DNA from 4 places in the Bradyrhizobium sp. Leo78 genome. Region 3 is predicted to be linked to each of the others. Evidence: predicted binding sites of a transcription regulator. Region 3 holds the regulator's gene; each other region holds the start of a gene.
The links. Region 3 encodes PhoB, which activates phosphate uptake and scavenging genes when phosphate is short. Its sites were predicted from a motif close to TGTCATNNANCTGTCAT; they were not measured.
Positions count from the first base shown of each region.

Region 1: the regulator PhoB is predicted to act here: its motif matches at 856-872, upstream of AC5ZG1_RS13675 (DUF47 domain-containing protein).
Region 2: the regulator PhoB is predicted to act here: its motif matches at 1,394-1,410, upstream of AC5ZG1_RS14160 (acetoacetate decarboxylase).
Region 4: the regulator PhoB is predicted to act here: its motif matches at 959-975, upstream of AC5ZG1_RS03380 (alkaline phosphatase D family protein).

Region 1 covers NZ_JCAMOT010000008.1:273,268-275,465, forward strand. Annotated here, with positions in the region: gene AC5ZG1_RS13670 (inorganic phosphate transporter) at 1-72, opposite strand, end outside; gene AC5ZG1_RS13675 (DUF47 domain-containing protein) at 169-813, opposite strand; gene AC5ZG1_RS13680 (branched-chain amino acid ABC transporter permease) at 1,016-1,984, opposite strand; gene AC5ZG1_RS13685 (branched-chain amino acid ABC transporter permease) at 1,986-2,198, opposite strand, start outside.
Region 2 covers NZ_JCAMOT010000009.1:83,370-85,567, forward strand. Annotated here, with positions in the region: gene AC5ZG1_RS14155 (transporter) at 1-374, opposite strand, end outside; gene AC5ZG1_RS14160 (acetoacetate decarboxylase) at 507-1,286, opposite strand; gene AC5ZG1_RS14165 (patatin-like phospholipase family protein) at 1,450-2,198, shown strand, end outside.
Region 3 covers NZ_JCAMOT010000010.1:209,971-212,168, reverse strand. Annotated here, with positions in the region: gene AC5ZG1_RS16005 (GcrA family cell cycle regulator) at 399-914, shown strand; gene phoB (phosphate regulon transcriptional regulator PhoB) at 1,035-1,742, opposite strand; gene phoU (phosphate signaling complex protein PhoU) at 1,859-2,198, opposite strand, start outside.
Region 4 covers NZ_JCAMOT010000002.1:196,802-198,999, forward strand. Annotated here, with positions in the region: gene AC5ZG1_RS03375 (TAXI family TRAP transporter solute-binding subunit) at 1-751, shown strand, start outside; gene AC5ZG1_RS03380 (alkaline phosphatase D family protein) at 1,039-2,198, shown strand, end outside.

The DNA of each region.
Region 1 (2,198 bases), on a different contig from region 3:
GTTCAGGAAATCGAACAGCAGGGCGACCGCGATCAGGATCACCAGGATCGGAAGACCAAGCGTGGCGTCCACGTAAACCGCCCTACTTTATTTTCTTGAGCATGATCTGCGCGCAAACGCTGCGCGTTTGTCGCGGGGAAAACCGGTGCCCACTTTTCGGGATCATGCTCAGACCTGTTCGATCACGATCGAGTTGATCTCGTTGGCGACGTCATCGAAGCGGTCGGCGACTTTTTCGAGGTGATCGTAGATCTCGGCACCGACGATGAAATCCATCGTGTTGGCGTCGCGGTGCTTGAGATAGAGCTCCTTCAGCCCGATGTCGTGGAGATCGTCGACCCGGCCCTCGAGCTTGGTCAGTTCCTCCGTGATCTGCGTCAGCATCGCGACGTTGCTGCCGATCGACTGCAACAGCGGCAGCGCGCGCCCGACCAGGTCGGCGCATTCGACGATCAGAGTGCCCATTTCGCGCATCGGCGGCTCGAACTCACGCACCTCGAACAGCACCACCGCCTTGGCGGTCTGCTGCATCTGGTCGACGGCATCGTCCATGGCCGTGATCAGGTTCTTGATGTCGCCGCGGTCGAACGGGGTGATGAAGGTGCGGCGGACGGCAGTCAGAACCTCGCGGGTGATGTTGTCGGCGTCATTCTCGAACTGGTTGACGCGCTGGCAGTGGACCGGCGTCTCGTCCCCACCCTTCAGCATGTCCTGCAGCGCCATCGCGCACTGGACCGCGGTCTTGGCATGCCGGGCGAACAGGTCGAAAAACCGCTCCTCCTTGGGCAAAAAGCTTCGAAACCAGCGCAGCATAGGCTCAAAATCCATCCTTCCGGAGGACGCTCCGGGATCACCTGTCACAAAACTGTCATAGAACATTTTGTACAGGGACGGCCAGCGCTCCGCGGGCGGAACCGGGTCATCCACCGCTTTGTAGCTCGTGGCTCCGATGCCCCCGACGGCCCAACGCAACAGTGTGGCGTTGGGCTCCAATCGAGCGGGCCGGCCGATGGTCCTACAGCGACCGCCTGAGCAAACGCGCGACCTCGCCGATGATGCCGCGGCGGAAGGTCAGCACGCAGGCGACGAAAATGACGCCCTGGATCACGGTCACCCACTGGCCGTAACCGGCCAGATATTGCTGCATGGCGATGATGATGAAGGCGCCGACCACGGGACCGAAGATGGTGCCGAGGCCGCCAACCAGCGTCATCAGCACGATCTCGCCGGACATCGACCAGTGCACGTCGGTCAGCGAGGCGTTCTGGGCCACGAACACCTTGAGCGAGCCGGCAAAGCCCGCCAGCGTGCCAGACAGGATGAAGGCGAGCAGCTTGTACTGGTCGGTCTTGTAGCCGAGCGAAATCGCCCGCGGCTCGTTCTCGCGGATCGACTTCAGCACCTCGCCGAAGGGCGAGTTGATGGTCCGGTAGATCAGGAGGAAGCCGCCGAGGAAGCCGGCGAGCACGACGTAATAGAGCACTGTCGGCTTGGCGAGGTTGAAGACGCCGAACAGGAAGCCCTGCGGAATGCCCTGGATGCCGTCTTCGCCATGGGTAAACGGCGCCTGCAGGTAGATGAAGTAGAGGAGCTGCGACAGCGCCAGCGTGATCATCGAGAAGTAGATGCCCTGCCGGCGGATCGAGATGTAGCCGGTGATGACGGCAAGCCCGCAGGCCGCGGCCGTGCCGATGATGATGCCGAGCTCCGGCGGCAGCGCCCACACCTTCAGCGCATGCGCCGAGACGTAGCCGGCGGTGCCCAGGAACATCGCGTGGCCGAACGACAGCAGGCCGCCATAGCCGACCAAGAGGTTGAAGGCGCAGGCGAGCAGCGCAAAGCACAGCGCCTGCATCACGAAGAACGGATAGATGCCGGTGAGCGGCACGATGGCCAGCAGCACCGCCATCACGGCGAAGGCGACCATCTCGTCGCGCATCGCGCGCGGCGTGACCGGCAGGGTATCGTCGGTAAGTGCTGACATATCAGGCCGCCCGTCCAGTCAGTCCCGTCGGCTTCACAAGCAGGACCAGCACCATCAGAACGAACACGACGGTGTTGGAAGCCTCGGGGTAGAAATACTTGGTCAGTCCCTCGATCACGCCGAGCGCAAAACCGGTGATGATCGATCCCATGATCGATCCCATACCGCCGATCACCACCACCGCGAACACGACGATGATGAGGTCGGCGCCCAT
Region 2 (2,198 bases), on a different contig from region 3:
AGGAGACGCTCGGTCATCGCGAAGCGAAGGAAGCCGGTTTCCTCCGTTGGGGAGTCGATCTCGCGCACGAGATCGGAGAACACGCCATAGACGCAGTTGTCGATGATGTGGAGCTGCTGGAAATTGTCATGCGACAGCAAGAGATCGCGCGCCAGCATCGGAAACTGCAGGCCGCCAAGCCATTGCCGGCTGCGACCATCCGCCAGATTGAAATGCAGCCAGAGCCTGCCATCATGGCTGAACTCGATCGGCGCTTCGATGGGCAAGGATTCAGCGGTGCCGTCGCCATGCAGACGGAACGCCCACACCAGGCCGGGGATCACCGGAGTGGCGTCCGCCGGCACGCTGACAATTTTCGCTGGTTCAGCCGACATGACCAGCCCGAAGCTCAACGCGAGACATCGTCAACCCCTGCGCAAGCCAGCACATATCAGTGCGGGGCACCTTCCCCACACGCCGGCACGCGACGATTGAATTACGCTTCTGTTACAGTTTGATGTCGCAGTCTACTCCGCCGCGAGACCCGTTGCGGCCAGCTCGGCTTCCTTGTCGTAATCGTGCACGACGCGGCCGAAGGGCAGCGTCAGATCGGCGAGGAAATGATGCGCGCCGACCACGCGCCGCACCGGAAAATCCGCAACCGGCGCATTGACGTGCGGTACCAGATGCAGCCGGCCGGGACCGATCCATGAGCCCTTGACGTTGATGTCGGTCAGGTTGATCGCGACGAGCTGGCAGACTTCGAGACGGCCATCGACCCCCGGGATCATCTTCAGATTAACTTGCGTCTTCGACAGCGTCGCGCGGGTGATGTCGCCATTGCCCGCCATGCTCTCATGCTTGTAGCCCATGGTGCCCATGGCGACGAGCTGGCCGGCGTATTCGAGCGTGCCGGTCAGCGTGTCCTTGACGATCTCGAGCTTGGGATGGGCGTATTTCTTCGGAAAGCCCCAGATCTCCCGGCCCGCCGCAATCGGCGGATCATCGTCGAGGTACATCTGCGAAACAAAATTGACCTCTTCGCCGTGCAAGCGCGCCGGGATCACCAGACCGGACTCGGTATAGCTGCCGAAGCCGGAACTATCAGGCATCTTGATCCATTCGTAGTGCACGATCGGCTGATCAATCGGCTCGAGCGGCTCAGGCAGCCCGGCACGGATCAGCGCGGGATCGGTCTCGTAGGTGATGACCAGGAATTCGCGATTGACGAAGCGGTAGGGTCCTGCGGGATAGCTCGGGCCCGCGGCAGGCATTGACGGAAGCCGCAATAGTTCTTCCCTGCGCATCGCAAATCCCCTGTTTTGCAATTAATGGCCCGAACGCTAGCGACGGACATTGACATTGATATGAGGGATTTCCTTCAGCCGCGTGACCCGAATGTCCCCTTGGCGGCTGTCATCAGCGCGTCACGGGCACACGGAATCGTTGGCGCGCAGGGAGTGCAAGGACATGGATGCGCGTAGCCCACATTTCGACGAACAAGAAACTGCAACCTCCCATCGCGGCTGGCGGCCGGAGCGCTGCGACCGTGTCGCGCTGGTGCTGCAAGGCGGTGGTGCGCTCGGCGCCTACCAGGCCGGCGTCTATCAGGCGCTGCACGAAGCAGGTATCGAGCCGGACTGGATCTGCGGCGTCTCGATCGGCGCGATCAACTCGGCAATCATCGCCGGCAATCCGCCGGAGCGGCGGCTTGAGCGACTGCACACATTCTGGGACCGCATCACCAGCCGCAAGATCTGGCACTACACGCCGGACGGCGACATCTTCCGCAAGGCCCGCAACTTCACCTCCTCGTTCATGACGACGGTGCTGGGCCAGCCCGGCTTCTTCGCGCCCCACACCACCAGTCCATGGTTCAGCCCAGCCGGCGCCAGGACCGCCACGAGCTATTACGATACGGCGCAGCTACGCGAGTCGCTGCTCGAGCTGGTCGATTTCGAGCGCATCAACTCCAAGAGGATGCGCTTTGCCGTCGGCGCGGTGAACGTGCTGTCGGGCAATTTCATCTATTTCGATAACGCGCATGACGAGATCATTCCCGAGCACATCATGGCGAGCGGCGCGTTGCCCCCGGCGCTGCCGATGGTAAAGGTGGGCACCGACCATTTCTGGGATGGCGGCATCGTCTCCAACACGCCGCTGCAGCATCTGCTCGATCAGGTCGACAGCCTCAATTCACTGGTATTCCAGGTCGACCT
Region 3 (2,198 bases):
GCCGCCTTTGCAGGGCGGCACGTGAAGGCATTCTATGCGCGCGGCGGGTGCTGTCAATCGCCACGAAGCCGCCAGGCTGCGCTGCAAAGTGCCGGTAATCCGCAGTTTTCCGGTGTGGTGGAAAAGCCCGATTGCAATCCCTAAATGTCGGAACATGTGGACGCATAGGCGCGGACTCTTGCGCCAGAGTCACGCCATATTGTAGCGTCTGGCCTGTCGGGTACGACATCTCGTGCGGCAGTTTTGATCCCTTAGAGTCCTTTGTGTGCGGCGTACACGTTCGGGTGCGGTTTTCGTGCCCGGCGAGCCTTAAGGGATTCTGCCCGCAGGGATTTTTGAGATTAGGCATCGCAGCGCTGTCCCAGGATCGGCCGGCGCAACGCGAAGGGAAAGATGCGATGACGGTATTGACCTGGTCCGACGAACGCGTCGAGCAGTTGAAAAAGCTCTGGGAAGGTGGCCTTTCGGCCAGCCAGATCGCTGCGGAACTGGGCAACGTGACCCGCAATGCGGTGATCGGCAAGGTGCACCGGCTCGGCCTCTCGGGCCGCGCCAAGAGTCCTGCTGCAGCCGCGCCGCGGCAGCGCAAGGCGCGTCCCGCACAGCCGATGATGCGCGTGGCACGTCCGGTCTCCCGCGGCAACACCGCGCTCGCCCACGCCTTCGAGGTGGAGGTGGAAGCGGACCCTATCGCCTACGACAATGTCGTACCGATGAGCCAGCGGCTGTCGCTGCTCGAATTGAACGAGGCCACCTGCCACTGGCCGGTCGGCGATCCCTCGAGCCCGGAATTCTTCTTCTGCGGCGGCAAGGCGCTTCCCGGCCTGCCCTATTGCGCGCACCACTCCCGCATCGCCTACCAGCCGGCGGCTGACCGCCGCCGTCCGACGGTCAAGCCGTCACAAGGCAAGTAAGCCGACGACGGATCGTAGCTCGGGTGGAGCGCAGCGCAACCCGGGAACGCTGTATCGGCAGGTCCAAATTTCCCCGGGTTACGCTTTGCTGCACCCGGGCTACGGATTGAGGTCGCCGGTTTACGACTGCTCGGCCTTCGCGAAGCGATCATCGAGCGCGTAGCCCGCGCCGCGGACGGTGCGGATCGGGTCCTGCTCGCGGCCGGGATTGAGCAATTTGCGCAGGCGGCCGATGTGAACGTCGACGGTGCGCTCGTCGATATAGATGTCGCGGCCCCAAACGCTGTCGAGCAGCTGCTCGCGGCTGAACACGCGGCCGGGATGCTCCAGGAAGAACTCCAGCAGGCGATATTCGGTCGGGCCGAGATCGATCGGGCGGCCCGAGCGCGCAACGCGGCGCTTCTCGCGGTCGAGTTCGATGTCGCCATAGGTGAGCACGGTGGCGAGCCGCTCCGGGCTTGCCCGGCGCAACAGGCCCTTCACCCGCGCGAGCAGTTCAGGCACCGAGAACGGCTTGACGATGTAGTCGTCGGCACCGGTCGCCAGCCCCCTCACGCGCTCGCTTTCCTCGCCGCGCGCGGTCAGCATGATGATCGGGAGCTGCTTGGTCTCCGGCCGCGCCCGCAGACGGCGGCACAGCTCGATGCCGGAGAGTCCCGGCAGCATCCAGTCGAGCACGACAAGGTCGGGAATACGTTCCTTGAGCCTTGTGTCCGCATCGTCTCCACGGGCGACCGTTTCGACATCATAGCCTTCTGCATCGAGATTGTAGCGCAACAGCGTCGTCAGCGCTTCTTCGTCTTCGACCACCAGAATGCGTGCGCTCATCGGCTTGGCTTCTCCTATAGCGGGATGACTCTCTGCTTGAATCGTCATCCCACTCTTCCTTTGATGTTTGAGCAGGATCTTGGCGGAAAGCCGGCGTCGACTTTCCGGATGTTGCTCTAGTTGCCCGGAACGGTCGTGGCGAACGTCGTCATATCCCCCTTCGGCCGCTTGTCGGTGATCTGCTGACCCTCGATCATGTAGAAGACCGTTTCCGCGATGTTGGTGGCGTGGTCGCCGATCCGCTCGATATTCTTGGCGCAGAACATCAGGTGGATGCAGAACGAGATGTTGCGCGGATCTTCCATCATGTAGGTGAGGAGCTCGCGGAACAGCGAGGTGCAGATCGCGTCCACCTCCTCGTCGCTCTTCCAGACGTTCATCGCCGCCGGCAGATCGTGCGCGGCATAGGCGTCGAGCACGGACTTGACCTGCGACAGCACGAGGTCGGTCATGTGC
Region 4 (2,198 bases), on a different contig from region 3:
CGCGATCGCAGCTTCGACGCGCGGCACGCCGACCTTCCTCGCCATCGACGCGGCGGAAGCGATCGCGCAGAACCATCCCGCCTATGAAGCCTCGCAAATCCCCGCCGGCTCGCTCGGCGGCGTCGACCGCCCTGCGGACGAGGTCAAGACCATCAGCTTCTCGCACCATATCGTGGCGCGCAGGGGCATTTCCGAATCGACCATCGCCATCTTCACCCGACAGCTGTTCTCGATCCGGCAGTCGCTGAAGAACGATTTCCCGCCGGCCGCCAGGATCGAGACGCCGGACACCGACAAGGACGCCACGATTCCCGTGCACCCTGGGGCTGCGGCTTTCGTCGATGGCGACGAGAAGACCTTCCTCGACCGCTACAGCGATTACATCTGGTGGGGGCTGATGCTGGTCTCCGCAATGGGTTCGGCCGGCGCCTGGTTTGCCGGCTACCTGAAGAAGGACGAACGCAGCATCAACACCTCGCAGCGCGACCGGCTGCTCGACATGCTCGCTGCCGCGCGCCACAGCGATTCGATGGAAGAACTCGACCAGATGCAGGCCGAAGCCGACAACATCCTGCGCGAAGCGCTGACCTGTTTCGAGCACGGCGGAATCGAGCAGGGCACGCTGACCGCCTTCAACATCGCACTCGAGCAATTCCACAACGCGGTCACCGACCGGAAGCTGCTGTTGATCAGCATGCCGCAAAACCTGCAGCGCGCCAGCGCGCAATTCCGGGCGGCAGGGACCGCTTAGCCAAGGCGGGACGCAATCGGGTTCGCTTCAGTTCCCTGTTTGCGGGGCACGCGACCTCTCCTCCGTCATTCCGGGATGCGCGAAGGCGCAGGCCCGGAATCCATCGGGCCGCAAGCGACGTGGATGAATGGATTCCGGGCTCACGCTTCGCGTGCGCCGGAATGACGACCAGATGCAATTTCTCTGCGATCACGTGGAGATGGCCGCCGTAATCGCTTCGTCATAGAATCCTTCTAGGTCTGTTGCGACATTTCGGCGCATCCGGTGCCGGACCGACGGAGGCTGCCATGACGATCAGGATTTCCCGCCGAAAGTTCCTCTCTTCAGCCGCTGTCGGCGCCGGCGTCATCGCGATGCCCCACCTCTCCCGCGCCGCCGACCGGCCGGCCGTCACCCATGGCGTGCAGTCCGGCGACGTCGGAGTTGACGGCGGCGTGGTCTGGGCGCGCGCCGACCGGCCGTCGCAGATGATGGTCGAGGTCGCGACCACCGAATCCTTCAAGGACGCGCGCGCACTGCCGCCGATCGCGGCCCTGCCCGAAAGCGATTTCACCGCCAAGATGCTCCTGGAAAACCTGCCCGCGGGCCAGGACATCTTCTACCGCGTGCGCTTCCGCGACCTCGCCCATGTCAACGTCCTCGGCGAGCCCGTAACCGGCCGCTTCCGTACCGCGCCCGCCGACCGGCGCGATGTCAGCTTTGTCTGGGGCGGCGACGTCGCCGGCCAGGGCTGGGGCATCAATCCCGACGATGGCGGCATGTTCACCTTCGCCACCATGGCCAAATACAAGCCGGATTTCTTCCTGCATTCCGGCGACACCATCTATGCCGATGGCGTCATTCCGTCCGAGGTGAAACTCGCCGACGGCAAGCTCTGGAAGAACCTCACCATCCCGGAGAAGGCCAAGGTCGCCGAGACGCTCGACGAGTACCGCGCGGCGCACAAGTACAACCTGCTCGACGAGCATGTGCGCGGCTTCAATGCGGAGGTGCCGATCTTCGTGCAGTGGGACGACCACGAGGTCACCAACAACTGGTCGCTGTCGAAACAGCTTCCTGCCGCCTACAAGGAGCGCGACATCAACGTGCTGGCGGCGCGTGCGGCGCGCGCCTTCCACGAGATGTATCCGATGCGCGAAAGCATCGTCGAGCCGGGACGCGTCTATCGCACGCTCAGCTACGGACCGCATCTCGACGTATTCATGCTGGACGAGCGCAGCTATCGCGGACCCAACGGGCCAAACCAGCAGACCAGCTACGGTCCCGATGCTTATTTCCTTGGCCCGGACCAACTCGCCTGGCTGAAGCGCGGACTGCTCAACTCGCGCGCCACCTGGAAGGTGATCGCCTCCGACATGCCGCTCAGCCTCATCGTCTATGACGATGCGGCCAACAGCAAGGGCTCCGAAGCGTTCGCGCAAGGAGACGGCCCGGCGCGCGGCCGCGA